3 regions of the Streptomyces sp. NPDC054932 genome follow, and region 3 is predicted to be linked to each of the others. Evidence: riboswitches for the same ligand, from Rfam matches in the RefSeq annotation. Region 3 holds a riboswitch; each other region holds the start of a gene.

The links. Region 3 has a riboswitch for cobalamin ahead of metE (5-methyltetrahydropteroyltriglutamate--homocysteine S-methyltransferase). Riboswitches for the same ligand answer to the same signal wherever they lie in the genome.
Region 1: it holds a riboswitch for cobalamin, as region 3 does, so the genes downstream of both, cobN (cobaltochelatase subunit CobN) here and metE (5-methyltetrahydropteroyltriglutamate--homocysteine S-methyltransferase) in region 3, are expected to answer to the same signal.
Region 2: it holds a riboswitch for cobalamin, as region 3 does, so the genes downstream of both, ACWGE1_RS16685 (CoA-acylating methylmalonate-semialdehyde dehydrogenase) here and metE (5-methyltetrahydropteroyltriglutamate--homocysteine S-methyltransferase) in region 3, are expected to answer to the same signal.

Annotation. Positions count from the first base shown of each region.
Region 1 covers NZ_JBSGXU010000033.1:47,730-57,493, forward strand. Annotated here, with positions in the region: gene cbiE (precorrin-6y C5,15-methyltransferase (decarboxylating) subunit CbiE) at 1-1,047, shown strand, start outside; gene cobM (precorrin-4 C(11)-methyltransferase) at 1,044-1,793, shown strand; gene ACWGE1_RS12405 (cobalt-precorrin-6A reductase) at 1,783-2,550, shown strand; gene ACWGE1_RS12410 (GNAT family N-acetyltransferase) at 2,587-3,150, shown strand; gene ACWGE1_RS12415 (precorrin-2 C(20)-methyltransferase) at 3,246-4,745, opposite strand; gene ACWGE1_RS12420 (precorrin-8X methylmutase) at 4,742-5,389, opposite strand; gene ACWGE1_RS12425 (cobalamin biosynthesis protein CobG) at 5,386-6,732, opposite strand; cobalamin riboswitch at 6,998-7,129, shown strand; gene cobN (cobaltochelatase subunit CobN) at 7,172-9,764, shown strand, end outside.
Region 2 covers NZ_JBSGXU010000051.1:30,406-40,169, forward strand. Annotated here, with positions in the region: gene ACWGE1_RS16660 (S1 RNA-binding domain-containing protein) at 1-459, opposite strand, end outside; gene ACWGE1_RS16665 (3-hydroxybutyryl-CoA dehydrogenase) at 803-1,672, opposite strand; gene aceB (malate synthase A) at 1,669-3,261, opposite strand; gene aceA (isocitrate lyase) at 3,371-4,657, opposite strand; gene ACWGE1_RS16680 (short-chain fatty acyl-CoA regulator family protein) at 5,042-6,439, shown strand; cobalamin riboswitch at 6,537-6,707, shown strand; gene ACWGE1_RS16685 (CoA-acylating methylmalonate-semialdehyde dehydrogenase) at 6,893-8,392, shown strand; gene ACWGE1_RS16690 (acyl-CoA dehydrogenase family protein) at 8,389-9,543, shown strand; gene ACWGE1_RS16695 (enoyl-CoA hydratase/isomerase family protein) at 9,540-9,764, shown strand, end outside.
Region 3 covers NZ_JBSGXU010000027.1:2,886-12,649, forward strand. Annotated here, with positions in the region: gene ACWGE1_RS10565 (carboxylesterase/lipase family protein) at 1-800, opposite strand, end outside; gene ACWGE1_RS10570 (MerR family transcriptional regulator) at 987-1,943, shown strand; cobalamin riboswitch at 2,221-2,444, shown strand; gene metE (5-methyltetrahydropteroyltriglutamate--homocysteine S-methyltransferase) at 2,621-4,945, shown strand; partial or broken gene ACWGE1_RS10580 (DUF4430 domain-containing protein) at 5,016-5,502, opposite strand; gene ACWGE1_RS10585 (deoxynucleoside kinase) at 6,043-6,705, shown strand; gene ACWGE1_RS10590 (hypothetical protein) at 6,967-7,860, opposite strand; gene ACWGE1_RS10595 (UvrD-helicase domain-containing protein) at 8,185-9,764, shown strand, end outside.

The sequences.
Region 1 (9,764 bases), on a different contig from region 3:
CGGATCGCGGTGCTGGCCAGCGGCGACCCCATGTTCTACGGCATCGGCCGCGCGCTCGCCGAGGAGCTCGGGCCGCGGTCCCTGCGGGTCCACCCGCACCCCTCGTCGGTGTCCTACGCCTGCGCCCGCCTGGGCTGGCCGGTGGAGGACACCGAGGTGATCACGGTGGTCGGCCGCCCGGTGGCCCGGCTCGCGGCCGCGCTCCACGACGGGCGCCGCGTGCTGGTGCTCAGCGCCGGAGCGGCGTCCCCGAACGAGATCGCCGCGACTCTGCGGGAGCGGGGCTTCGGCCCGACCCGGATGCGGGTGCTGGAACAGCTCGGGTCCGAGCGCGAGGACACGTACGAGGGCCACGCCGACGGCTGGGACCACGCACCCGGCGATCCCCTGAACGTGGTGGCGCTCGACTGCCGCCGGGACCCGGCCCACGCCGCACCCCGCCTCGGCGCGACGCCCGGCCTGCCGGACGCCGCGTACGAACACGACGGGCAGCTCACCAAGCGCCACGTCCGGGCCGCGACCCTGTGCGCGCTGGCCCCGGCCCCGGGCGAGCTGCTGTGGGACATCGGCGGCGGCTCCGGCTCCATCGGCATCGAATGGATGCGCACGCACCCCTCGTGCCGGGCGGTGGCGGTGGAGCGCGTCCCGGAGCGGGCCGCGCGCATCACCCGTAACGCGGCGGCGCTCGGCGTACCCGGCCTGCGCGTGGTCATCGGCGCCGCACCGGCGGCGCTGGCCGGTCTGCCGGCCCCCGACGCCGTGTTCATCGGCGGCGGGCTGACCGCGCCCGGCCTGCTGGACGCGGCCTGGGCCGCCCTGGCCCCCGGCGGCCGGCTGGTGGTCAACACCGTCACCCTGGAGTCGGAGGCGGTCCTCGCCGAGCGCCACCGGCGCCACGGCGGCGACCTGGTGAAGCTCGCCGTCGCGCACGCCGTGCCGGTCGGCGGTTTCACGGGCTGGCGGCAGGCGATGCCGGTCACCCAGTGGTCAGTGACGAAGTCGGACGGACCGGCCGCCGGGCCGGCCGGGGAGAAGGATCAAACATGACCGTGTACTTCATCGGTGCGGGCCCCGGCGCCGCCGACCTGATCACCGTGCGCGGCGCCCGGACCCTGGCCGCCGCCCCCGTCTGCCTGTACGCGGGCAGCCTCGTGCCGCGCGAGCTGCTGGCCGAGTGCCCGGCGGACGCCCGGCTGGTCGACACCTCGCAGCTGAACCTGGACGAGATCATCGCCGAGTGCGTACGGGCCCACGCGGCGGGCCAGGACGTGGCGCGGCTGCACTCCGGCGACCCGTCGATCTTCAGCGCGGTCGCGGAACAGATGCGGCGGCTCGACGCGGCCGGCATCCCGTACGAGGTCGTCCCCGGCGTCCCGGCGTTCGCCGCGGCCGCCGCCGCCCTCAAGCGGGAGCTGACCGTCCCCACCGTCGGGCAGACGGTGATCCTGACCCGGATCGCCCAGCAGGCCACCCCGATGCCGCCCGGCGAGGACCTGGCCACCCTCGGCCGCAGCGGCGCGCTGCTGGTGCTGCACCTGGCCACCCGCTACGTGGACCGGGTCGTCGACGAGCTGCTGCCGCACTACGGGGCCGAGTGCCCGGTGGCGGTGGTGGCGATGGCCAGCCGCCCCGACGAGCTGATCCTGCGCGGCACCCTGGCCGACATCGCCGCACAGGTGAAGGAGGCGGGCCTGGTGCGCACCGCCGTCATCGTGGTGGGCCGCACCCTCGGCGCGGAGCAGTTCCGCGACAGCCACCTGTACTCGCCCGAGCGCGACCGGCATGTCTGCTGACGGGCCCGCGGCGCACGTCCTGATCCTGGGCGGCACGACGGAGGCCCGGCGCCTCGCGGAGGCACTGGCCCAGGACCCCTCGTACCGGGTGACCACCTCGCTGGCGGGGCGGGTCGGCTCGCCCGTGCTCCCGCCGGGCGAGACCCGGATCGGCGGCTTCGGCGGGCCCGAGGGGCTGGCCGCCTGGATCGGCTCCCACGGGGTCACCCGTCTGGTCGACGCCACCCATCCGTTCGCGGAGCGGATGAGCTTCAACGCGGCCGCGGCGGCGGCGCTCTCGGGCGTCCCGCTGCTGGCGCTGCGCCGCCCCGGCTGGACACCCGGCCCGGGGGACGCGTGGACCTTCACCGACTCCCTCGCCGGGGCGGCCGGTCTGCTGCCGGGGCTGGGCGGCCGGGTGTTCCTGACCACCGGCCGGATGGGCCTGCACACCTTCGCCGAACTCACCGACACCTGGTTCCTGGTGCGTTCGGTGGACCCGCCGGCGCCGCCGGTGCCCCCGCGCCTCGAAGTCCTGCTGGCCCGGGGCCCGTTCACCCTGGACGACGAGCGGGATCTGCTCGCACGGCACCGGATCGACGTCCTGGTGACGAAGGACAGCGGCGGCTCGGCCACCGCCCCCAAGCTGACGGCTGCCCGCGAGGCGGGCATCCCGGTGGTGGTCGTGCGCCGGCCCCCGGTTCCGGCGGGAGTCGAGGAGACCGGCTCGGTCGAGGCAGTCCGCGACTGGCTGCGCGTAAGCTGTCAGGAAAAGTGATTGCCCCGGGGGCCGGGCTCACGTTGGGTGGGCGGCATGACCGAACTGCACACCGACCGCCTCGTCCTGCGCCCGTGGCGGGACTCCGACCTCGAACCCTGGGCGGCGATGAACGCCGATCCCGAGGTGCGCCGACACCTGGGCGACCTGCTCACCCGTGAGCAGAGCGAGGCCTCCATCGTGCGGTTCCGGGCCGCCTTCGACCGGCGGGGCTACGGCTGGTGGGCCGTCGAGGTCCGCGCCACGGGTGAGTTCATCGGCTTCGCGGGCATGGACCACGTGGACGACGGCATGCCGTTCACCGGCGTGGAGATCGGCTGGAGGCTCGCCCGGGCGGCCTGGGGACAGGGCTACGCCACCGAGGCGGCGCGTGCGGTGCTGGCCCACGGCTTCGACGCGCTCGGGCTGCCCGAGATCCTCGCGGTGACGACGGCCGGCAACCTCCGCTCCCAGGCGGTGATGCAGCGGATCGGGATGACCCGGGACCCGGCCGACGACTTCGACGACCCCGACGCGCCCGAAGGCCCGCTGCGGCCGAACGTGCTGTTCCGCCTGGCCCGCGGCGCGGCCGCGGGAGCCGGCACGCCCGCGGCCGACTGAACAGCCGCAGGACATCCGGCTCCGGAACGCGGGGAAGGCCCGGTGCGGTCGTCGCACCGGGCCTTCCCCATGTTCCGTTCTGCCTCACCCGGTCATCACGGGTACCGGCGCGGCGTCCAGGTGATCCTCGACCCGTCGGCCCGCTCGGTGACCTGCGTCTGCGAGGAGCCGATCAGCAGGAGCGTGCGCATGTCCACCTCGGACGGCTCCAGTTCGGCGAGCGTGACGATCCGTACCGACTGCCCGGGGCCGCCCACGTCGCGCGCCACGACCACCGGGGTCCCGGGCGAGCGCAGCTCCAGCAGCAGCTCGCGGGCCTGGGCCACCTGCCAGGTCCGGCTGCGCGAGCCGGGGTTGTAGAGGGCCAGCACCAGATCGGCCGCGGCGGCAGCCCGCAGCCGCTCCGCGATGACCTCCCAGGGCTTGAGCCGGTCCGAGAGGGAGATGGTGGCGTAGTCGTGGCCCAGCGGGGCGCCGGCCGCGGCGGCCGCCGCGTTGGCCGCGGTCACCCCCGGCATGACCCGTACCGGCACGTCCTTGTACTCCGTCTGCCCGGCCACCTCGAGGACCGCCGTGGCCATGGCGAAGACGCCGGGGTCGCCGCCGGAGACCACGGCCACGCGCTTGCCGCGCCGGGCGAGGTCGAGGGCGAACTCGGCGCGCTCCGACTCCACCTTGTTGTCGGAGCCGTGCCGGATCTGCCCGGGCCGTACGGGCACCCGGTCCAGGTAGGTCGTGTAGCCGACCAGCACCTCGGCGTCGGCCAGCGCGCGCCGGGTCTGCGGGGTGAGCCACAGCGGGCCGGCCGGGCCGGTGCCCACGACGACGACCTCGCCGGGGCCGGACGGCACGCTGCCCGGGTTGCCGATGCGGCTGGGGACCACGGCGACGGCGAAGTACGGCACGCTGTCGGCGTCGGTGTCGGCGAGGAGGCCGGTGCGCTCGCCCTCCATGGTGGCGCGCTCGACGTAGCGGGCCTCGGCGAGCCGGCCGCTGTTCTCCATCGCGCCGCGGACGGCGGGGAAGGTCCGGCCGAGCTTCATCACGACCGCCGAGTCGGTGGCGGCGAGGCGGGCGGTGAGCTCCTCCTCGGACAGGGTGCCGGGGAGGATGGTCAGGACCTCCTCGCCCTCCACGAGCGGGGTGCCGAGCCGGGCGGCGGCGGCGCTCACGGAGGTGACGCCGGGGATGACCTCGGTCTCGTACCGGTCCGCGAGCCGCTTGTGCATGTGCATGTACGAGCTGTAGAAGAGCGGGTCGCCCTCCGCAAGCACGGCGACGGTCCGGCCGGCGTCCAGGTGGGCGGCGAGGCGGGCCGCGGCGGCCTCGTAGAACTCCTCCATCGCGCCCTGGTAGCCGCCGGGGTGGTCGGTGGTCTCGGTGGTGACCGGGTAGACCAGCGGTTCCTCGACGTGGTCCGCGCGCAGGTGCTTCGCGGCGATCGAGCGGGCGATGGAACGGCCGTGGCGGGCGCTGTGGTAGGCCACGACGTCGGCCTCGGCGATCACCTCGACGGCGCGCAGGGTCATCAGCGACGGGTCGCCGGGGCCGAGCCCGACCCCGTACAGCCGCCCCTTGGGCTCGGCGACGCTCATTCGGCCACGCTCGCAATGGCGTTGACGGCGGCGGCGGCCATCGCGCTGCCGCCGCGCCGGCCGCGCACGATCAGGTGGTCGAGCCCGGAGGGGTGGGCGGCGAGGGCGTCCTTGGACTCGGCGGCGCCGATGAAACCGACGGGAACCCCGATGACGGCGGCCGGGCGCGGGGCGCCCTCCTCGATCATCTCCAGCAGCCGGAACAGCGCGGTCGGCGCGTTGCCGACGGCGATCACCGAACCCTCCAGCAGGCCGCGGTCGCGCCACACCTCCAGGGCGGCGGCGCTGCGCGTGGTGCCCATCCTCGCGGCGAGCTCCGGTACGGCCGGGTCGGAGAGCGTGCAGATCACGTCGTTGTCGGCGGGCAGCCGCTTGCGGGTGACACCGCTGGCGACCATCTGCACGTCGCACAGGATCGGCGCGCCCGCCTCCAGTGCGGCGCGGGCGCGCAGCACGACCTCGGGGGTGAAGCCGAGGTCCTGCGGGAGGTCGGTCATCCCGCAGGCGTGGATCATGCGCACCGCGACCTGGGCGACCGTGTCGGGCAGCCCGGAGAGGTCCGCCTCGGCGCGGATCGTGGCAAAGGACTGGCGGTAGATGGCCGCGCCGTCCTTCTCGTACTCAAACACGGTGTACTCGCTCATTTCTTCACTACGTCGGGGTCGGTGCGGGCGTCCGCGAGTGCCGCGGCAAGTTCGGAGGGCGGTACGTCGTCGCGTACGGGGCGGCCGGGGGTGGCGATCCGGTATCCGGTCCCGGTGGCGACCAGATCCACCCAGGCGGTGCCGCGCGGATGGCCGCAGCGGCGCTCGCAGCCGGACCAGTGCACGGGCAGCGGTCCGCGCGCCCGCTCGGCGACGGCCCGCGCGTCTGCGCGTACGTCCGCGAGGGATTTCGCGCAACCCGGCTGCCCGGTACAGGCGGTGACGGACTCCCAGGGGCTGCCGGGGGCGAGGACCAGCCCGGCGGCCTCGATGCGGGCGGCGCCGTTGATGGGCCTGCGGGCGCTCGCCGAGGGCAGGATGACGCTGCGCCAGGGGGTGACGCGCAGCTGGCCGCTCCCCCGGTCCGCGACCTGCAGCAGGACCCGCCACTGGGCGGAGGTGAGCCGGCCGAGCGGGGGCAGGACGCACAGGGTCTCACGGTCGTGCACGCCCGCGCCCCACGGCCGGGGCGGCGGAGCGTACGGCCATTCCACCGCGCCAGTGGTCTTCGCGTCGATCCCCCCGGCTGCCAGGCGCAGGGCGAACCCGGCCGCGTGCAGCGGGTGTTCGGCGGGCAGTTCGGACACCCGCCAGGCGCGGGTGCCCGCCGCCGCGGCGGCGTCGAGGAAATAGCGGGCGGCCAGCAGCGCCGCCTGCGGGGCGTCCTGTCCGGCCAGCTCGACGGCGTCGGCGGCCCGGCCGAGGCGGACCAGTGCCCGGCCGCCGGGGCGGCCGAGGACGGTCACGTCGGGGCCGAGTGACGCCACGTCACCGCGCCCGTCGTCGAAGGCGAAGAGGAACCGCCCGGACAGCGCGGCGGCCCAGGGGCTCGCGCACAGCAGCCGGTCGAAGTCCACGGCCCAGGCCAGTGCGTCGGGCCGGTCCGCGGCCGCCGTCCTGTCCACCGCCGTTCCGTCCGGCCCGTCCGGTCCGTCCAGTCCGGACATCGGTGTCGCCACGATGTTCCGTACCCGCTCATGGCTCGGCGCGGGCAGCAGCCCCGCTCCGTCCAGCAGCCGGGCGAGCCCGGCGACGCAGCCGTCGGCCAGGCCGCGCAGCTGCACGTTGCCGCGCGAGGTCAGCTCCAGGTGCCCGTCGCCGAACCGGTCGGCGGCGAGCGCCAGTACCGAGGCCTGCCGGACGGTCAGCAGCCCGGCCGGTACCCGGACCCTCGCCAGGAACCCGTCGTCCGCCGCGTGCAGTCGCAGCGCGCCGGGACAGGCGTCACCACGATCCCGTATGACGGGTTCGTCCCGCGATGCGGCGGAGGGGGGCTGGGGCATGGCCGCGAGCATACCCACGATTGCGGCCCCCCGACCTGTGTCCGTCACCACCCCGACCTGCGATTCCCCGCCGCCCCTCCAGCCCCGCAGCCCGCCCTTCCGGCCCCGCCGGCGTTTGAGGCGCGGGGTCCGGGGCAGAGCCCCGGCAACGGCGCCGCACCCGGAAGCGCACACCCGCCACCCCGGCGGGAGCGTCCGGCGCACCGCCACCACCCCACCCACCCCGGCCGGAGCGACCCGCCCCTAAGATGACCTTCCGGCGGACCACACGGTCCGCCGTCGCCGAGGACGGCGACATGGGAGGAAGCCCGGTGCGATTCCGGCGCGGTCCCGCCACTGTGAACCCCGCGGAGCGATCCCGCGCCCGGGGTGAGTCAGGAACTCCCGCTGTCCTCACACTGCCCGGGGCGCGGAAACCCCGAGGAAGGCCTGCCGCCGCATGATTCTGCTGCTGTCGACGTCCGACACCGATCTGCTCAGCGCCCGCGCAGCGAACACGGCGGACGGCCCCGTCCCGTACCGGTTCGCGAACCCCTCCCGTCTTCCCCTCGACGACCTCCCCGGCCTCCTCGACGGGGTCGACCTGGTCGTCGTACGTCTCCTCGGCGGCCTCCGCGCCTGGCAGGACGGCCTCGATCTGCTCCTGGCCCCGGGCCAGACCCGCCCGGTCGTGGTCCTGACCGGCGAGCAGGCACCGGACGCCCAGCTCATGGAGGCATCCACGGTCCCGATCGGCATCGCCGCCGAGGCCCACGGCTACCTCGCGCACGGCGGCCCGGCCAACCTGGAACAGCTGGCCCGCTTCCTCTCCGACACGGTCCTGCTGACCGGTCACGGCTTCGAGCCGCCCGCCGCCGCCCCCACCTGGGGCCCGCTGGAGCGCACGCCCGGGACCACCACCGGCCCGCGGATCGCCGTGCTCTACTATCGCGCCCACCAGATGAGCGGCAACACCTCCTTCGTGCACGCCCTGTGCGACGCGATCGAGGGCCATGACGCCCAGGCGCTGCCCCTGTACGTGTCCTCCCTGCGCACCCCCGAGCCGGAGCTGATCGCCGCGCTGGAGTCGGCCGACGCGGTCGTCACCACCGTCCTCGCGGCCGGCGGCACCAAGCCCGCCACCGCCTCGGCGGGCGGCGACGACGAGTCCTGGGACGCGGGCGCCCTCGCCGGGCTCGGCGTGCCGATCCTGCAGGCCCTGTGCCTGACCGGCTCGCGCTCCGCCTGGGAGGAGAACGACGAGGGCCTCTCCCCGCTGGACGCCGCCACGCAGGTCGCGGTGCCCGAGTTCGACGGCCGCCTGATCACCGTCCCGTTCTCCTTCAAGGAGCTCGACGAGGACGGCCTGCCCGCCTACGTGGCCGACCCCGAGCGGGCCGCCCGGGTCGCGGGGATCGCCGTACGCCACGCCCGGCTGCGGCACATCGACCGCCGCGACAAGAAGGTCGCGCTGGTCCTCTCGGCGTACCCGACCAAGCACTCCCGCATCGGCAACGCGGTCGGCCTCGACACCCCGGCCAGCGCCGTGGAGCTGCTGCGCACCCTCATCGCCGGCGGCTACGACTTCGGTCCCACCGAGAACATCCCCGGTCTGGTCTCCGGCGACGGCGACGAGCTGATCCGCGCCCTGATCGAGGCCGGCGGCCACGACCAGGACTGGCTGACCGAGGAGCAGCTGGCCCGCAACCCGGTCCGCATCCCTGCCGCCGACTACCGGCGCTGGTTCGCCGAGCTCCCGGCCGAGCTGCGCGACAGCGTCACCGAGCACTGGGGCGAGGCCCCGGGCAACATGTTCGTGGACCGCTCCGCGAACCCGGAGGGCGACATCGTGCTCGCGGCGCTGCGCCGCGGGAACCTCCTGATCCTCATCCAGCCGCCGCGCGGCTTCGGCGAGAACCCGATCGCGATCTACCACGACCCGGACCTGCCGCCCTCGCACCACTACCTGGCCGCGTACCGCTGGATCCAGGCGCGCGCCGAGGACGGCGGCTTCGGCGCCGACGCGATGATCCACCTGGGCAAGCACGGCAACCTGGAATGGCTGCCGGGCAAGAACGCCGGCCTGTCCGCGGCCTGCGCCCCGGACGCGGCCCTCGGCGACCTGCCGCTCATCTACCCCTTCCTGGTCAACGACCCGGGCGAGGGCACCCAGGCCAAGCGCCGCGTGCACGCCACCCTGGTCGACCACCTGGTGCCGCCGATGGCGCGCGCGGAGTCGTACGGCGACATCGCGCGGCTGGAGCAGCACCTGGACGAGTACGCCCAGATCTCCGCGATGGACCCGGCGAAGCTGCCCGCCATCCGCGCCCAGATCTGGACGCTGATCCAGGCCGCGAAGCTCCACCACGACCTGGGTCTGGAGGAGCGCCCGGACGACGAGGGCTTCGACGACTTCCTGCTGCACGTCGACGGCTGGCTGTGCGAGGTCAAGGACGCCCAGATCCGCGACGGCCTGCACGTCCTGGGCGGCGCGCCGACCGGTGAGTCCCGGGTCAACCTGGTCCTCGCGATCCTGCGCGCCCGTCAGATCTGGGGCGGTACGACGGCCCTGCCGGGTCTGCGCGAGGCGCTCGGCCTGGACGAGTCCAAGGCCACCCGTACCTCCGCGGACGAGGTCGAGGCCCAGGCCCGCGGCCTGGTCCAGGCGATGGAGGACGCGAACTGGGACCCCTCGGCCGTCTCCGCGGTCGCGGCCGGGCACTGCGCGGACGTGACCGCCGTCCTGACCTTCGCGGCGAACGAGGTGGTCCCGCGCCTGGCCGGCACCACGGACGAGATCGCGCACGTGGTCGCGGCCCTGGACGGCCGCTTCATCCCGGCGGGCCCCTCCGGCTCCCCGCTCCGCGGCCTGGTCAACGTCCTGCCGACGGGCCGCAACTTCTACTCGGTCGACCCCAAGGCCGTCCCCTCGCGCCTCGCGTGGGAGACGGGCCAGGCCCTGGCCGAGTCCCTGCTGAACCGCTACCGCACCGACAACGGCGAGTGGCCCGCCTCCGTGGGCCTGTCCCTGTGGGGCACGAGCGCGATGCGCA
Region 2 (9,764 bases), on a different contig from region 3:
TCCCGAGCGGCGGGCGTGCGCCGCGGCCTCGTCGGCCGGGGTCGCACCGCCGATGTAGAGGTCGTCCTGTTCGCCGACGTGCAGGAAGAACCCGCCCTCGGCGTGCAGCCGGCACCAGGGGCCCTCGCGCAGCAGCACGGCCCGCAGCAGTTCCAGTGCGGTGTCCAGCGGAACGCGCGCGCCGTCGTGGTAGCCGGACGGGCGCGGCGGGCCGGACGCGTCGGAGGTGTCGTCGGCGGGGAAGAGCGCCTCCAGGCCCCGGGATCTCCGGGCCGGACGGGCCCGACGGGCCGAGAAGGAGAAGAACCCTTGCGCCATCGGGTTGTCGATCAGCAGCCGGTCGACCCCGGCGTCGCGGGCGAAGCGGCCGGCGGCTGCGACACAGGTCTCGGCCATCTGTACCCGGAGGCCGTACGGGACGGCCGCGGCCGGGGTGAGGCGGTACACGAAGGGCGCCATGTCAGCGCCCCCGGCGGCTCGAAGTCGCCCCGAGGGCCGGTCGCGGACGGACAGAGGTGTTGATCATTCGACCCAGCGTAGGGCACCCGGACGATCGGGACACAGGCGTTCCGGGGCCGTCGGCACGGATTCCGCGTCGCGCGCAGCGGCCCGCTGCTCGAGGGGATCACCCGGTTCGCCGACCGCCTCGCGAAGCTGCTGACGTCGCGCACCTGATCCCGGCCGGGCGTACCGGCGTCGGGCAGCACGCGGCGCGGCGCGGGCGGGCGACACCACTCGCCCACCCGCGCCGTTTCCGTTCGTCTCCGGCGCACCCTCTGCCCTGGAGACGTGCCGGGGCCCCTCAGCCCCGGCCGTATGTGTGGAACCCGCGGCCGCTCTTGCGGCCGAGCAGCCCCGCCTGCACCATCCGCTGGAGCAGCGGGGGCGGGGCGTAGAGCGGTTCCTTGAACTCCTCGTACAGCGACTCGGCGATGGCCGCGACGGTGTCCAGGCCGATCAGGTCGGCGAGCTTGAGCGGGCCCATCGGGTGGGCGCAGCCCAGCTCCATGCCCGTGTCCACGTCCGCCGCGCTGGCGTAGCCCGATTCGGCCATGCGGATCGCCGAGAGCACGTAGGGGATCAGCAGTGCGTTGACCACGAAGCCGGCCCGGTCCTGTGAGCGGACGGTGGTCTTGCCCAGGCTTTCGCGGGCGAAGGCCTCCACGGCGGCGACGGTGTCCCCGGAGCTGTGCAGCGAGGAGACGACCTCGACGAGCGGCAGCACGGGGACGGGGTTGAAGAAGTGCAGGCCCACGACCCGGTCGGCGCGGCCGGTGGCCATGCCGAGACGCATGATCGGGATGGCCGAGGTGTTCGTGGCGAGGATCCCTTCCGGGTCCTCCACGATCTTGTCGAGGCGGGTGAAGACCTCCGACTTGGCTTCGGGGTTCTCGGTGACGGCCTCGATGACGAGCTGCCGGTCGGCGAGGTCCTCCAGGTCGCTGGTGAAGACGAGCCGGGCGAGGGCGTCCTCGGCGGAGATCCGGTCCAGCTTGCCGCGCTGGACGGCACGTTCCAGGGAGACGGCGACGCGTTCCCGGGCGGCCAGGGCGGCGGTGGCGTCCGACTCGGCGACGACGGTGTCGAGGCCGGCGCGGGCGCACACCTCGGCGATGCCGGCGCCCATCTGGCCGCCGCCCACGATGCCGATCCGGCGGATTGACGTACTCATGATCGGTTCTCCGTCCGGTGGACGAGGTGGCGGGTGTAGGCCTCGGGGGTGAAGAAGGCGGGCAGGCGGGGGGTGAGCGCGGTGTTGACGAACACCTCCCGGGCCCCGGTGACCGCGGCCTGCGGGTCCTCCTCCTCCAGCGCCGCGCATTCGGCGTCGAGGAGGTCGAGGACCGTGGCCCGGTCCACTCTGTCGTGGCGCAGCCACTGCCAGATCTGGACGCGGGCGATCTCGGCGGTCGCGGCGTCCTCCATCAGGCCGTACAGGGCGACGGCGCCGCTGCCGCGCAGCCAGGCGTCGAAGTAGCGCAGGGCCACGGCGACGTTCGAGCGGATCCCCTCCCGGGTGGGAGGCGCCGCGATCCGGCGTACGGACAGCAGGTCGGCGGCCGTGATCTCGACGTCCTCCCGGGTGCGCTCCAGCTGGTTCGGCCGCTCGCCCAGGACGCCGTCGAAGACCTCGCGGCAGACGGGGACCAGCCCGGGGTGGGCGACCCAGGAGCCGTCGAAGCCGTCCTCGGCCTCCCGCTCCTTGTCGAGGCGGACCTTCGCGAGCGCGGCGGCGTTGGCCTCCGCGTCCCGGCTGGGGACGTGGGCGGCCATCCCGCCGATGGCCTGGGCGCCGCGGCGGTGGCAGGTGCGGACGAGCAGCTCGGTGTAGGCCCGCATGAACGGGGCGGTCATGGTGACCGCGGCACGGTCCGGCAGCTGGAAGTCGGTGCGGTGGCCGAAGGTCTTGATCAGGCTGAAGAGGTAGTCCCAGCGGCCCGCGTTGAGTCCCGCGCTGTGGTCGCGCAGCTCGTAGAGGATCTCCTCCATCTCGAAGGCCGCGGTGATCGTCTCGATGAGGACGGTGGCGCGGACGGTGCCGCGGGGGATGCCGAGGAGTTCCTGGGCCAGGAGGAAGACGTCGTTCCAGAGGCGGGCCTCGTACCGGTTCTCCAGCTTGGGCAGGTAGAAGTACGGGCCGTGGCCGGCGTCGATCTGGCGCTGCGCGCAGTGGAAGAAGTACAGGCCGAAGTCGACGAGGGAGGCGGACAGGGGGCGCCCGTCGATCTCCAGGTGCTCCTCCGTCAGGTGCCAGCCGCGCGGCCGGACCATGATGGTCGCGAGGTGCCCGCCGAGGCGGTACTCCTTGCCCTCCGGGGTGGTGAAGTCGATGCGCCGTGCGATGGCGTCGAGCAGCGTCAGCTGGCCGCCGATGACGTTCGTCCAGGTCGGGGCGGTGGCGTCCTCGAAGTCGGCCATCCAGACCTTGGCACCGGAGTTCAGGGCGTTGACGGCCATCCGCCGCTCCGGCGGGCCGGTGATCTCGACGCGGCGGTCGGTCAGTCCGGGCGCGGGCGGGGCGACCCGCCAGTGCGGGTCCTCGCGCAGGGCGCGGGTGGCGAGCGGGAAGTCGAGCGGGGTGCCGCCGGCCAGGTGGCCGGAGCGGCGGTTGCGTTCCTTGAGGATCTCCAGGCGGCGGTCCGCGAACGCGGTGTCGAGCCGGCCGATGAACTCCAGGGCCTCGGGGGTCAGGATCTCCTCGTGGCGCTCACCCGGCGCACCGAGGACCTGGACGCTGCTGGTCAGAGGCGAGAGGGGCATGCGGTTCTCCTCAGCGGGGGCGGTGGGCGGTGCCCGAGGGGGAAGTCCCTCGGGCACCCGTCGGGAAGCGGTCGGCGGGGCGGCGGCGCGGCGCACGCCCGTCAGTGGCTCAGTGGAACTGCTCTTCCTCGGTGGAGCCGGAGAGCGCGGTGGTGGAGGAGGCCGGGTTGACGGCGGTGGAGACGAGGTCGAAGTAGCCGGTGCCGACCTCGCGCTGGTGCCTGACGGCGGTGAAGCCCTGGGCCTGGGCGGCGAACTCGCGCTCCTGGAGGTCGACGTAGGCGGTCATGCCGTGCTCGGCGTAGCCGCGGGCGAGGTCGAACATGCCGTGATTGAGGGAGTGGAAGCCGGCCAGGGTGATGAACTGGAAGCGATAGCCCATCGCACCCAGCTCGCGCTGGAACTTGGCGATCTGGTCGTCGTCCAGGGCCGCCTTCCAGTTGAAGGACGGCGAGCAGTTGTAGGCCAGCATCTGGTCGGGGTACCGGGCGTGGATCGCCTCGGCGAACTCGCGGGCCTGGGCCAGATCCGGGGTGCCGGTCTCCACCCAGATCAGGTCGGCGTACGGGGCGTAGGCGAGGCCGCGGGCGATGACCGGGGCCATGCCGTTCTGCACGTGGTAGAAGCCCTCGGCGGTGCGCTCACCCGTGGCGAACTGCGCGTCCCGCTCGTCGACGTCGCTGGTCAGGAGGTTGGCCGCGAGGGCGTCCGTCCGGGCGATGATCAGGGTGGGCACGTCGGCGATGTCGGCGGCGAGGCGGGCCGCGTTCAGGGTGCGGATGTGCTGCGAGGTGGGGACGAGGACCTTGCCGCCCAGGTGACCGCACTTCTTCTCGGAGGCGAGCTGGTCCTCGTAGTGGATGCCGGCCGCGCCCGCGGCGATCATCGCCTTGGTCAGCTCGAAGGCGTTGAGCGGGCCGCCGAAGCCGGCCTCGGCGTCGGCGACGATCGGGGCCAGCCAGTCGGTGGTGTCGCTGCCGCCCTCGGCGGTGGCGATCTGGTCGGCGCGCAGCAGCGCGTTGTTGATGCGGCGGACCACCTGCGGGACCGAGTTGACGGGGTAGAGGCTCTGGTCCGGGTAGGTGTGTCCGGCCTGGTTCGCGTCGGCCGCGACCTGCCAGCCCGAGAGGTAGATCGCCTGGAGCCCGGCGCGGACCTGCTGGACCGCCTGGCCGCCGGTCAGCGCGCCGAGTGCGTGGATGTAGTCCCGCTCGTGGAGCTGGCGCCACAGCCGCTCGGCACCGCGCCGGGCCAGGGTGTGCTCCTCGCGGACGCTGCCCGAGAGCCGGACCACGTCCTCGGCCGTGTAGGTGCGCTCGATGCCCGCCCAGCGAGGGTCGTCGGCCCACCGCTGCTTGAGCTGCTCGGCCGCCGCCGTCGTGTTCGCCTCTGCCATGACCGTCACCGTTTCCATCCGTCGCTTGTCTTGCCAACGAGCCGGGACATGAACCCGGCAGATTGACACTCTGTGCCTGATAAGGAGATGCGGCCGCCGAACCCGGCCATGGGCCGAAGCTGAGCAATGCTGCCGAGCCGCCGGGTCGAACTGCCTAGATGGCCGAAATCAGGGCGCGAATCGGGCCAGTCAGTCCTTCTCGGCCACCGTGCCCGGCGGGCCGCAGCACCGACTCTGGCACTGACACTGAGTGCCATCAACCAGGTACATCTGCCAAGCTTTGCGAATCTTCGGCACCGGAATTGCCAAGGTTGCGAAGCCCATCGGCTGCGAAGATCCCCGTATCCTGGCGGCGCGATCGGGGCCGGGCGGCGAAGGAGTGCGGTGAGCAAGACGTACGCGGGGGCGCGGCTGCGCAGGCTGCGCGAGGAGCGGCGGATGACCCAGGCCGACCTGGCCCGGATGCTCGCCATCTCCCCCAGCTACCTCAACCAGATGGAGCACGACTCCAGGCCGCTCACCGTGCCGGTCCTGCTGCGGCTCACCGAGGCCTTCGGAGTGGATCCCGGCTTCTTCTCCGAGCGCGACACCAGCCGGCTGGTCGCCGACCTGCGCGAGGCGCTCGCGAACGAGGTGGCCGAGGCGCGCGTCTCCCCCTCCGACCTGGCGGAGCTGGCCACCCGGATGCCGGCCGTCGCCTCGGTCCTGCTGGACCTGGGCCGGCGCAGCCAGCTCCTCACCGAGCGGCTCGCCGACGCCGCCGACGGGCGGGACGCGGTGACCGACAGCCCGCGTTCACCCCACGAGGAGATCCGCGAGTTCTTCTACCGCCGGCAAAACTACCTCCACGACACCGATCTCGCCGCCGAGGAGCTGGCCTCCGAGATCGGCATCCGCCCGGGGGACGTCGTCCGCGCCCTGGCCCACCGGCTCTCCGAGCGGCACGGGGTCAGGACGGCGACGGACTCCGACCGGCTGCACCACTACGACCCCACCGCCCGGGTCCTGCACCTGTCGAACCGGCTCCGGCCGGGACAGCAGGCGTTCCGGATGGCCACCCAGCTGGCGCTGATCGAGTACGGGACCGAGCTCGACCGGCTGGCCGCCGAGGACTTCCCGCCCGGCTCCCCCGTCCACGCCCTCGCGAGGATCGGCATCGCCAACCACTTCGCGAGCGCCCTCATCCTCCCGTACCGCGCCTTCCACACGGCCGCCGAGGAGTTCCGCTACGACATCGAGCGGCTCACCGACCACTTCGGGATCGGCTACGAGACGGTCTGCCACCGGCTGAGCACCCTGCAACGCCCCAGGCTGCGCGGAGTTCCCTTCTCCTTCGTCCGGGTGGACCGGGCCGGGAACATGTCCAAGCGGCAGTCGGCGACCGGATTCCACTTCTCCCGCGCGGGAGGCACCTGCCCGCTGTGGAACGTGTACGAGGCCTTCGCCGCGCCCGGACGCATCCACGTCCAGGTGGCCGCCATGCCCGACGGGCAGCGGTACTTGTGGACCGCCCGCGCCGTCACCCGGCACCGCGGCGGCTGGGGCGAGCCCGGCAAGACCTTCGCGATCGGGCTCGGCTGCGAGATCCGGCACGCCTCCCGGCTCGTGTACGCCGACGGGCTCGACCTCGACAACACGGCGGCCGCGACCCCCATCGGAATGGGCTGCCGCCTGTGCGAACGGCTCGACTGCCCGCAGCGGGCCGTACCGCCGCTCGGCCGGGCGCTGGCCGTCGACGAGAACAGCAGCACCTTCATCCCCTACCCGGTGGTCACCCGGTGACCATCCGGTGACCGGCACTCAGGACTGAGCGGGCGCCGGTCCCCACCGAAGGCGCGCGGCGGCGGCTCTGGACTTACTAGGACGTCCAACTATATGTTCGTGCCACAAGGTCCGCGGTGCAGGGAAGCCGGTGAGAAACCGGCACGGTCCCGCCACTGTGACCGGGGAGTGTGCTGCCATCCACACGCCACTGACGAGGTCTGTCGGGAAGGCGGGCGGCACGCGGGGATCCGGGAGTCAGGATACCGGCCGCGGATGTTCCGTGTTGTCCACGAGGATGGAGCAGACACGCATGGCACCGGTTTGTACCCACGACCCTGGTGATCCGGCGGAGCGCACGCACACCTTCGCGCGCTCGTAGTCCCACGGCCCTCCCCAACGGCGCACCCCATCGGGTGCCGTCCGCCGGTCCGCCGTGCCATCCCCGGATCCAACCTGACGAGAGCAGGCACCATGGTCCGCGAACTCACCCATTTCATCGGCGGCAAGCACACCACCGGATCCTCCGGCCTCTTCACCGACGTCTACGACCCCAACACCGGCGCCGTCCAGGCCCGCGTCCCGCTCGCGGGGCGGGCCGACACCGAAGCAGCCATCGCGAACGCCGAGGAGGCGCAGGCCGACTGGGGGCAGTGGAACCCCCAGCGCCGCTCGCGCGTGCTCCTGCGTTTCCTCCAGCTCGTCGAGGGTGAACGGGACTCCCTCGCACGGCTGTTGTCCTCCGAGCACGGCAAGACCGTCGCCGACGCCCACGGCGATCTGCAACGCGGCCTGGAGGTGGTCGAGTTCGCCGCCGGTGTCCCGCACCTGCTCAAGGGCGAATTCACCGACAACGCGGGCACCGGGATCGACGTGCACTCACTGCGCTCGCCGTTGGGTGTGGTCGCCGGGATCACCCCCTTCAACTTCCCCGCAATGATCCCCCTGTGGCAGGCCGCACCCGCCCTGGCCTGCGGCAACTCCTTCATCCTGAAGCCGTCCGAGCGGGACCCCTCCGTACCGCTGCGCCTCGCCGAACTCTTCCTCGAGGCCGGCCTGCCGCCCGGCGTGCTCAACGTGGTCAACGGCGGCAAGGAGGCCGTCGACACCTTCCTCGAGGACCCGCGCGTACAGGCCCTCGGCTTCGTCGGCTCCACGCCGATCGCCGCACACATCTACGCCACCGCCGCCGCCCACGGCAAGCGCGCCCAGTGCTTCGGCGGCGCCAAGAACCACATGATCGTGATGCCGGACGCCGATCTCGACCAGGCCGTGGAGGCCCTCATCGGCGCCGGCTACGGCTCCGCGGGCGAGCGCTGCATGGCCATCGCCGTCGCCGTGCCCGTCGGGGAGGACACCGCGAACGCCCTGGTGGCCAAGTTGACGGAGCGCATCGCCACCCTGCGCGTCGGCCGCTCCGACGACCCCGAGGCCGACTTCGGACCGCTGGTCAGCCGGGACGCGCTCGACCGGGTGAACCGCTATGTCGGCATCGGCGCCACCGAGGGCGCCGAACTCGTCGTCGACGGGCGCGGTTTCACCCTGCCCGGACACGAGGACGGCTACTTCGCCGGAGCAACCCTCTTCGACCGTGTGACCCCGCAGATGCGGATCTACCGCGAGGAGATCTTCGGCCCGGTGCTGTGCGTCGTACGGGCCGCCGACTACGAGGAAGCCCTGCGCCTGCCCACCGAGCACCCGTACGGCAACGGCGTCGCGATCTTCACCCGCGACGGCGACACGGCACGCGACTTCACCCGGCGGGTGGGCGCCGGCATGGTCGGCGTCAACGTGCCGATCCCCGTCCCCGTCGCCTACCACACCTTCGGCGGCTGGAAGCGGTCCGGCTTCGGCGACCTGAACCAGCACGGCCCCGACTCGATCCGCTTCTACACCCGCACCAAGACCGTCACCTCGCGCTGGCCCTCGGGGGCCAAGGAGGGCGCGAGCTTCACCATCCCGACGATGGGATGAGCCCGGTGACGACCACGCTGACTGCCGATCAGCTCGCCCTCGCCGAGGTCACCCTCGACTTCACCCAGGAGCAGATCGGCCCGTACGCCGTCACCTGGGACCAGGACAAGCACTTTCCGCTGGACGTGATCCGCAAGGCGGCGGACCTCGGACTCGGCGGCGTCTACGTCCGCGAGGAGCACGGCGGCTCCGGGCTCAGCCGCAGCGACGGCGTCCTCGTCCTCGAGACCCTCGCCACCGGATGCCCCTCCATCGCCGGGTACCTCTCCATCCACAACATGGTCGCCTGGATGATCGACCGGTACGGGGATCCGGCCCAGCGGGCCCGCTGGCTCCCGGACCTGTGCACCGCCCGGTCGCTGGGCAGCTACTGCCTGACCGAACCCGGCGCCGGGTCCGACGCCGCCGGACTGCGCACCCGGGCCGAGCGCACCGGTGACGGCTACGTACTGACCGGCGTCAAGCAGTTCATCTCCGGCGCGGGCGCCTCCGACGTCTACATCGTCATGGCGCGCACCGGCGGCGAGGGCTCGGGCGGCATCTCCGCCTTCGTCGTCGAACGCGGAGACCCCGGGGTCTCCTTCGGCCCGAACGAGCGCAAGATGGGCTGGAACGCCCAGCCCACCTGCCAGGTGGTCCTCGACAGGGTGCGCGTCCCCGCCGACCGTCGGCTCGGCGCCGAGGGCGACGGCTTCCGCATCGCCATGAACGGGCTCAACGGCGGCCGGCTCGGCATCGCGGCCTGCTCGCTGGGCGGTGCGCAGAGCGCGCTGGACCGCAGCCTCGCGTACCTGGCCGACCGTGAGGCCTTCGGGTCCCGGCTGCTGGACGCCCAGGCCCTGCAGTTCCGGCTCGCGGACATGGCCACCGAGCTGGCCGCGGCCCGCGCCCTGGTCCGCCAGGCCGCCGACGCGCTGGACCGGGGCGATCCGCTGGCCCCGCAGCTGTGCGCGATGGCCAAGCGCTTCGCCACGGACACCGGCTACACGGTCGCCGACCGAGCCCTGCAACTCCACGGGGGATACGGCTATTTGAGCGAGTACGGCATCGAGAAGATCGTCCGGGACCTTCGGGTCCACCAGATCCTGGAAGGCACCAACGAGGTCATGCGCATCATCGTCGCCCGCGGGCTCACGGAGGCCCTGCGATGAACCACCCGTCCCCCGCAGAACACGACAGCGATCACGTCGTCCTGCGTACCGAGGGCCACGCCGCATACATCACCCTCAACCGCCCCAAGGCGCTCAACGCCCTCAGCCACCCCATGGTGCTCCGCATCGACGAGGCGCTGGCGAACTGGCAGCACGACCCGGACGTCGAGACCGTCGTCATCGAGGGCGCCGGTGAGCGCGGCCTGTGCGCGGGCGGCGAC
Region 3 (9,764 bases):
TCGCGCTGCGGGGCGAACGGCTCGTACGCCGGCGTTCCGGGTCCGAGAGCGCCGCTCGGGAAGGACATGAGGCAGGAACCGCTCTGGAGCACGGCCCGCCGGAAGAGTCCGGCGGCCGTCGGCGAGGTGAGGTGCGCACAGATGCTGAGAGCGCCTGCGGACTCGCCGAACAGCGTGACACTGCCCGGATCGCCGCCGAAGCGCTCCGCGTTCGCCCGCACCCAGCGCAGGGCGGCCTGCTGGTCCGCCAGGCCGAACGGTGGGGCGGAGCCCAGTCCGGGGTGGCCGAAGTAACCGAAGATCCCCAACCGGTAGTTGACCGTCACGACGACCGTGTCGCCCCGGACCGCCAGCTGTTCGGCGCCGTAGTCACTGCCGGAGCCGCCCAGGAACGCCCCGCCGTGCATCCACACCAGCACGGGCCGCTTCTGTCCGGCCGGCTTTGACTTCGGCGTCGGCGTCGGCGTCGGCACGGTGACGTTGAGGTAGAGGCAGTCCTCCGAGCCGAGGACCGCGCCCGCACCCGGTGTCGGCATCTGCACGCAGCGCTCTGCCGCCGCCGTCGCATCCCGGACACCGCGCCATGCGGCGGCGGGCACCGGAGCGCGCCAGCGCAGCGGTCCGGTCGGCGGTGCGGCGTAGGGAATGCCGTCGAAGGTGGTGTACGAGCCGTGCGACACACCGCGTACCAGGCCGTGGTCGGTCCGGACGACGGTCTGCGGGGAGCCCGGTGGTGCAGCGGTCGCCGGTACGGCGGTGGCCGTGAGCAGTGCCACCGCGCAGAGCAAGGGGAAGAGCACCGAGCGGATCCCGGCCCTTCGCCATGGACGCGGCGCTGCCGGGGTCGGGGTCGGGGTCGGGGTCGGGGTCGAGAAAGGGGTCGGGGACATGCGTACCCACCGTTCTTGGTCGGGGGATCGGTGCGGACCGAAGCGGTCAGTGATCAATACGCTAGGACCTCCCGCGCGCTGGAGGTTCAAGAGACTGTGACGCACGACACGTGGAGCATCGGTGAGCTCGCGGCCGGGACGGGAGTTCCGGTGAAGACCCTCCGCTACTACTCCGACAGCGGTCTGCTGCCCGTGGCCGGCCGTAGCGCCGGTGGCCATCGGCGCTACGGTCCCGAGGCGTGGGAGCGGATCCGTTTCATCAGACGCCTACGGGCGCTGGACACCCCGATCGCGACCATCACGCAGGTGGTCACCGGTGAGTGCTCCCTCGGGGAACTGGTGGCGACCGAGCTCGAAGTGGTGCAGGAACGGCTGACCGAGCTGCGGTGGCGCCAGGCCACGCTCCAGTCCCTGGACGACTGCACGAGCGAGGAGCGGCTCCGGCGTCTGGAGATACTCTCCCGCGTGCAGCGGCTCCCGGAGGCGCACCGCACTCTCACCGATCACTGGTACCGCGAGCTGTCCGCGGCCATGCCCGGGCGCCGACTCGACATCATGATCGCCATGCTGTCACCCGCCCCGCCCCAGGACCCCGATCCCGCTTCGGCCCTGGCCTACGCCGAGCTTCATCTGCTCGTCTCCACGCCCAGTTTCACCTGCTGGACCCGGGACCACGACGAAGAGATGAGGGACGGTCCGGCCTTCTACGCGGAGATCGACGAGGCTGCGGCTCTGACCGCCGACGCGCTGGCCCAGGGTCTGCCGCCCAGCGCCGGGGATGCGGTGAACGCCTTCGTGTCCGCCCACGCACGAGCCCGGCGGGAGTCGGACACCCCCGCCTTCCGCGCCTACCTGCACGGGCTGGTGTCGAGGTCGTCCGGCTTCGATCCCCGCCTGCAGCGGTACTGGAGCCTGGTCGCCGCCGCCACCGGCGGGCGCGTGCTGAACATGACGGTGGCTCATCGATGGCTGACGGACGGACTGTTGATCTCGACGTCCGGGAACCCGCCCCCGGCGTCGAGGGGCTCACGAACTCCCGCGTGCGGTCCCTGAACGAGGAGCGCCGCTCCTACGGCCGGTCCGCCGCTTCCCCTGAGGACGGGCGCCGTGCCGGGTCCGCGCGCGGTGCGACTGTGCCCAGCGGGCCAGGCCGCCGGCCGGGGGGCGCCTCGCGGTCGACCCCGATCGGCAGACGTACGTTCCGTACCCGGTGTTCAAGAGCGGGTGATCCACGGCTCCGACGCCTCGAACGGTCTCGTCCTCCCCCACCGCGTCTCATCGCAGGGTCCGATATCTGGAACACTCTGTCCATTTTCCAGTTCGGCCGCCTAGTGTGGGCCCTGCAGCTGGTTCGCCCCGTCCGCCAGGCGGGATGCGTCGTAAGAGGGAACCCGGTGGGAATCCGGGACTGCCCCGCAGCGGTGAGCGGGAACGACCGCCGTCATACGCACTGGACCCGGGACGGGTCTGGGAAGCGACGGCCAGTAGGTGCCCGCCGGGAAACCGGCAGGCGTGCCCGCGAGTCCGAAGACCTGCCCGTTGCCCGTGCGCGATCGACCGCGCCCGGTTTCCTCGGTGACCTCGTGGGCGGGTCGGCGTGCATCAGGCGGATCCGTCCGTTCGCGTACCGCAGTCGTACGTGAACCCGGCGGTCCGCCTGCTCTCGCACCCTTCGCGTCCTCGACCCCGGTCACCGGGTCCATGGAGACACGCTCGCGAAGGAGAGTTCCGTGACCACCGAGTCCGCAGCCGCGGCAGTACAGGCCACCGTGTACGGCTACCCCCGCCAGGGCCAGAACCGCGAACTGAAGAAGGCGATCGAGGGCTACTGGAAGGGCCGAGTCAGCGCCGACGCCCTCCGGGACACCGCCCGGGACCTGCGCCGGGCCAACCGGGCCCAGCTCGCCGAGGCCGGCATCAGCGAGGTGCCGACCGGCGACTTCTCGTACTACGACCACGTGCTGGACACCACGGTGATGGTCGGCGCGATCCCCGCCCGCCACCGGGCCGCCGTCGAAGCCGACGCCCTGGACGGCTACTTCGCGATGGCGCGCGGCACGCAGGACGTGGCGCCGCTGGAGATGACCAAGTGGTTCGACACGAACTACCACTACCTCGTCCCCGAACTCGGCCCCGACACCGTCTTCACCGCCGACTCCACCAAGCAGGTCGCCGAACTCACCGAAGCCCTCTCCGCGGGGCATGCGGCGCGGCCCGTACTGGTCGGTCCGGTCACCTACCTGCTGCTGGCCAAGCCCGCCCCGGGCGTGGCCGCCGACTTCGAGCCGATCACGCTCCTCGACCGGCTCCTGCCCGTCTACGCCCAAGTGCTGGCCGAGCTCCGCGCGGCGGGCGCCGAGTGGGTCCAGCTGGACGAGCCGGCCCTGGTCCAGGACCGCACCCCGGCCGACCTGAACGCCGCGGCCCGCACCTACCGGGAGCTCGGCGCCCTCACGGAGCGCCCGAAGCTGCTCGTCGCCTCCTACTTCGACCGGCTCGGTGAAGCACTCCCGGTGCTGGCGAAGGCTCCCGTGGAGGGCCTTGCCCTCGACTTCACCGATGCGGCCGCCGCCAACCTCGCCGACCTCGCCGCCGTCGGCGGGCTCCCGGGCAAGCGCCTGGTCGCGGGCGTGGTCAACGGCCGCAACATCTGGATCAACGACTTCCAGAAGTCGCTGACCACGCTCGGGACCCTCCTCGGGCTCGCCGACCGGGTCGACGTCTCCGCGTCCTGTTCCCTGCTGCACGTCCCTCTGGACGCCGGCGTCGAGCGCGACATCGACCCGCAGGTGCGCCGCTGGCTCGCCTTCGCCCGCCAGAAGACGAACGAGATCACCACGCTGGCCCGCGGCCTCGCCCAGGGCACGGATGCGATCACCGCCGAACTCGCCGCGAACCGCGCCGATCTGGCCTCCCGCGCCGGCTCTCCCATCACCCGCGATCCCGCGGTGCGGGCGCGCACCGGGGCGATCACCGACGCGGACGGCCGCCGCGCCCAGCCGTACGCGGACCGTGCGGTCGCCCAGCGCGCCCACCTGGGGCTGCCGCTGCTGCCCACCACCACCATCGGCTCGTTCCCGCAGACCGACGAGCTGCGCGTGGCCCGCGCGGACCTGCGGGCCGGGCGCATCGACACCGCCGGGTACGAGGAGCGCATCAAGGACGAGATCCGCGAGGTGCTCGCCTTCCAGGAGAAGACGGGCATCGACGTGCTGGTGCACGGTGAGCCCGAACGCAACGACATGGTCCAGTACTTCGCCGAGCAGCTGACGGGGTACCTGGCGACCCAGCACGGCTGGGTCCAGTCGTACGGCACCCGTTATGTGCGGCCGCCGGTCCTGGCCGGGGACATCTCCCGTCCGGAGCCGATGACCGTGCGCTGGACGACGTACGCCCAGTCCCGGGCGAGCAAGCCGGTCAAGGGCATGCTGACCGGCCCGGTCACCATGCTGGCGTGGTCGTTCGTACGCGACGACCAGCCGCTCGGCGAGACCGCGCGCCAGGTCGGCCTCGCCCTGCGCGACGAGGTCAACGACCTGGAGGCGGCCGGCACTTTGGTGATCCAGGTGGACGAGCCCGCCCTGCGCGAGACGCTGCCGCTGCGCGCGGACGGCCACGCCGACTACCTGGCCTGGGCGACGGAGTCCTTCCGGCTGACGACCTCGGGCGTGCGGCCGGAGACCCAGATCCACACGCACATGTGCTACGCGGAGTTCGGTGACATCGTCCAGGCCATCGACGACCTCGACGCCGACGTCATCAGCCTGGAGGCCGCCCGCTCCCACATGCAGGTCGCGACCGAGCTCGCCGAGCACGGCTACCCGCGCGAGGCCGGCCCCGGGGTCTGGGACATCCACTCCCCGCGCATCCCCTCCACCGGCGAGGCCGCGGCGCTCCTGCGCAAGGGGCTGGAGGCCATCCCGGCAGAGCGGCTGTGGGTCAACCCCGACTGCGGCCTGAAGACCCGCGGTTGGGGGGAGACCCGGGCGTCGCTGGAGAACCTCGTCGCGGCGGCTCGCGAGGTCCGCGCGGAGACCGGCACCGCGACCGCCTGATCCGCAGTCGGGTCGGAACGTCCGTGAGCGGATGTTCCGACCCGAACGCGGCCCTGGCCGAGGCGGTTCGTCAGAAGGCGGTCCAGGTGAAGGCGACCTGGTCGCCGGCCTTCAGCTTGAACCGGCATCCCGACGGGGGTCGGGATGCCGTTGACGGAGATGCTCCAGTAGGCGGAGCCGCCACCGCTGACGTTCTTCATCGTGTCGACGGAGAAGTCGTCGAACGAGGCGTACCAGGTGCCGTCCCAGGTGAAGTGCTTCTTCTTCGCGGCGTCGTCCAGGGCGGCGGTCGGCGTCGGTACGGCGCTCGGGCCGGCCGAGCCGTTCGTGCCGTCGCACTTGTGCGTGCCGCCGGTCGCCGTGGTGACGTCGTGGCCCTTGGTCTTGATCCTGCCCTTGAACAGCAGCCCGCTCGGGCCCTGCACCGTGAGGTTGACCTTGACCGGGGCGTTCGTGTTCGGGACCGGCTTGGCGTGGGCGACGGCGGGCGCTGTAGCGAGCGCGAGTCCGAGGGCGGCCGTCGTGACCAGCGTGCGACGGACGGGGTTCGGACGCATGAGGCGCCTTGCGAGCGGGCGGGCGCGCAGCACCACCCCGTCCACCCCGGCGTCCGCCACCAGTGCCGTGGCCCGCGGAGCAGCGGGAACGGACTGCCGACGAGTCGGCGAACCAAGGCTCCGCGCTGCAGACCGTGACAGTGGGAAACGGCCCGGTCCGACCGGGCACACGCACCGTACGGCCGTGACAGCGTGCTGACCAGTGGCCACTGTCCGGCGCGAAGGTGTCCCCCGACACTCTGCCGCGACCCGCACGGGACCGGGGCCGCCGGCGCTCTGGCCGACGCGGGCCGAGGCGTCATTTATGCTTCAAGGCGGCCGCGGGGCGGTGGCGCGTCGCTGTACGCGGCACCTGCGGAACGGTCGGTCCGGCCGGTCGAGGAGGGCGTCCTGCGTCGGGGCCCCGGTCCGGCCGCAGGACCACGTGATGCCGATCATGAAGGTCCTGGGGAATCGAATGGTCACCGACACGCGTCTCATTGGTGCGGGGTGCCCGGTCCACCCGCCCGCGAACGGAAGACCCCCAGGGAGAAGCGAGGTATGTCAGTGATCTGCGTCGGAGGCATGATCGGGATCGGCAAGACGAGCGTGGCCGAACTCCTCGCCAAGGAGCTGGGCAGCGAAGTCTTCTACGAGAGCGTGACGGACAACCCGATCCTGCCGCTCTTCTACACGGCGAGCCCCGAGGAGATCCAGGCGAAGCGCTACCCCTTCCTCCTCCAGCTCTACTTCCTGCAGACGCGGTTCGCCTCGATCAAGGAGGCGTACAAGCAGGGCGACAACGTCCTCGACCGCTCCATCTACGAGGACTGGTACTTCGCCAAGGTCAATCACGACCTCGGCCGGATCAGCTCCCTCGAAATGCAGGTGTACGAGGGGCTGCTCGGGGAGATGATGCGCGAGATCGACGGCCTGCCGTACCGCAAGGCACCCGACCTCATGGTCTACCTCCAGGCGGACTTCGAGACGGTACTGCACCGCATCGGGCTGCGGGGCCGCGACTTCGAACAGGACGAGAGCCTCGTCGAGTACTACCGGACGCTGTGGTCCGGCTACGACGACTGGGTGCACAAGCACTACTCGGCCAGCGACGTCCTCGTCATCGACATGAACCACACGGATGTCGTGAACCGCCCCGAGGACGCGGCCCGCGTGGTGCAGGAGGTCAAGGACGCCCTGACGGCAGCCCGGCGCCGGGGCTGAAGCCCGGCCTGCCCGGCAGCGGCGAGCGGGAACGACCGCCGTCATACGCACTGGGACCGTGAGGTCCCGGGAGGCGACGGCCAGTAGGTGTCCGCCGGCACGAGCACCGTGCCGACAGGCGTGCCCGCCTGAGGAGCCCTGAACCCGCGGGGCCTTCGCGCAGGCGCTCCGCCCGTGGCCCGGCCGGTCGCGCACGGAGCCCGCGGGTGCTCGGAGACGTCCGGCTCGCGGGCGCGAGCGGCGGAGGTGCGGACACCCCCCCTACGGACCGGGCGGGGCGGTTCGGGCGGGCGGGAGCGTCCGATGGACCAGGCGGAGGGCGAACGAGCGCGGAGGCTGCCAGACGCGCCGGTCGTCGAACGGCCAGGCGTAGACCGGGGCTCCGTCGCGGACGCAGCCCAGCAGGCCCGGCGCCGGGAGCTCGCGGGCCGACCACTCGTAGAGCTGTTGCAGTCGCGGAACGATCACCCCGAAATCGAGGAGGCGGCCGAACCCGATCTCCCTGTCGAGGTGGTACTGCACGGTGCCGCGGAGCGGGTACTCGTCGGGGAGCACGCGCGAGAGCTGCAGGAAGATTCCGGTCATGCCCAGCCTCGGGTCGCCGAGGAACGGGGCGAGCGGACGCAGCGGGCCGAGTGAGATCCGGGGCGCGGCGACCAGGGTGTGGGCGTAGAGCACGCGGCAGAGGACGACGTTCATGAAGAACCGCTCGCTCTCGTTCTCCGCCTCCGCGAGGGCGCGGTTCTCGAGGTAGGCGGCGACCACGCTCCCGTTGTGCGCCCGGTACCAGGCCCGGGCGGTGGGGTGCATCGCGAAGGACAGCCAGTGGTCGACCGTGGGCGAGGAGGACGGTCCGGGAAGTCCGCCGCTGAGGGCGACCGCCTCGCAGCCGTCGCGGAGGATGCGTTCGTTCACCGCGCGCCACCACGGACTGCCGGGCCGGCCGTCGCCGCCGGACTCCGGCCGCAGCACGCCCCGCCGTACCTGCCAGCCCATGAACGACAGCGCGGCCCGGCGGAACGGCAGGTGCTGGGGCGCCTTGCCGAACGGGCCGGAATAGCAGCGCCCCATCAAAGCCGCCCGCCCGGCCGGGTCGTCGCGGACCCCGGCGACCTGTCGCGCCGCCCATTCCGCGGCCGTGACCTCGGACGTCATGCCCACAGGATGCCACGTACCCGGCCCGCGGCACCGAACCGGCCCGCGGCCGAGCCGCCCCCAGGTCTCGAAGGCCAGCCGCACCCGCGGGAGCGCCCCGCCCGCCTCCAGGGCCAGCGGCCCCGCGCGCCGGGGTTCAGGACGCCTTCTTCGCGGCGCGGAGCCCCGCCTCCAGGTCGGCCTTCAGATCGGCCGGGTTCTCGATGCCGACCGACAGGTCCTTCGGTCGAACCGGTGAGCAGCGCCACCGCATCCCGGCACGCGCCCTGCCGTTCCGGTCGCGTTCCGTCCTATGATCGCTGCTCCGCGTACGAGGGGGCTGGTATGGGGGCAGGCGGGGCGGCATCGCAGCGGGCACAGGACGCGCGGCGGCAGGAGCGATTACTCCGGGAGCAGTGGCAGGCCGCCCGCCGGCAGGCCCTTCGGTGGGAAGCGGCGGGCGAGGGCGAACAGCGGCTTCTCGCCCAGCTGTTGGTGCTGACCGCGCGCGGCTGGCGGTTGCTCGTCGACCGGCAGTGGTGCAGGACGCGGACCGCCGACGCGGACATGCTGCTGGTGGGGCCCGGCGGTGTCTTCGTCATCGACGTCACGGCCGGCGGCGGGCCGGTGGACGAACGCGCGACCGAGTTGCTCGCCGCCACGAAGGCCGCCGAGAGCGCGGTTGCGTCCCTGGGAATGTCACCGGTGGCGGTCCAGCCGTTCATGGTGTTCGCCGGGCAGCGCCGCGACGCAGAACTCGGCCGGATACGGCTCCTGGGTGAACACGAGATCGGCCCCGTGCTGCTGTCGCAGCGGCACAGGCTGCGGGTGGAGTCGGTCCGGGCGATCGCCGACCACCTCGAGCGGGTGTTCCCGGGCCATGCGGGGGTGGCGGTCGACCAGCAGACGCCGTCGGCGCCCGAGCGCCACCGACCGGGCTCCCCGGACGGGCTGTTCGACCTGGCAGGGCTGCGGGACGCGGCCCTGGAGGGGGCGATGCAGGCGCCGATCGAGCAGTGGATGACCTTCCTCCACCCCGATCAGGTGGCGCTGGTGCGCCGCAACTGGTCGGGCCCGGCACGCATCAGCGGACCGGCGGGCACCGGCAAGACGGTCGTCGCCCTGCACCGCGCGGCCCACCTGGCCAGGCGGACGACCGGCCGCATCCTGTACGTCACCTTCGCCAACAACCTGCCCCGCGTGCAGAGCACCTTCCTCAGGGCCATGGCCCCGGCCGTCGCCGACCGGGTGGACTTCCGCAGCCTCCACTCCTGGGCGCAGGAGTTCCTGCAGGAGCGGGGCGTGCCGGTGCGGCTGCACGGAGAGAAGGCCGGGACCGCCTTCAGCCTCGCCTGGAAACACGTCGGCCGCGAGGGCCGGCTGGCCGAGCTCGACCCGGACCCCACCTACTGGCACGAAGAGATCGACTACGTCATCAAGGGGCGCGGCCTCACCCGCTTCGAGGAGTACGCGGCCGTCCACCGGCGGCGACGGAAGGCGAGCCTGCACCGTACGCACCGACAGGCGGTGTGGGAGCTGTACGAGGCGTACGAATCGCTGCGCGGCGAGCGCGGCGTCCACGACTTCAACGACATCCTTTCCCTCGCCCTGGCCGAGGCGTCACGCCGGCGCGAACGGCCCCCGTACGCGGCCGTCATCGTGGACGAGGTCCAGGACCTCACGCTCGTCGGCGTGCGCCTCCTGCACGCGCTCGTCGGGGACGTGCCCAACGGTCTGCTTCTCGTGGGCGACGGCCAGCAGACCGTGTACCCGGGCGGCTTCCGCCTCACCGACGCGGGCATCGACATCCGCGGCGACCGCGGGCAGGTGCTGCGCACCAACTACCGCAACAGCAAGCAGATCCTGGACGCGGCCCTCACCGTCGTGGCCGACGACGCCTTCGAGGACCTCGACGGCATGCGCAC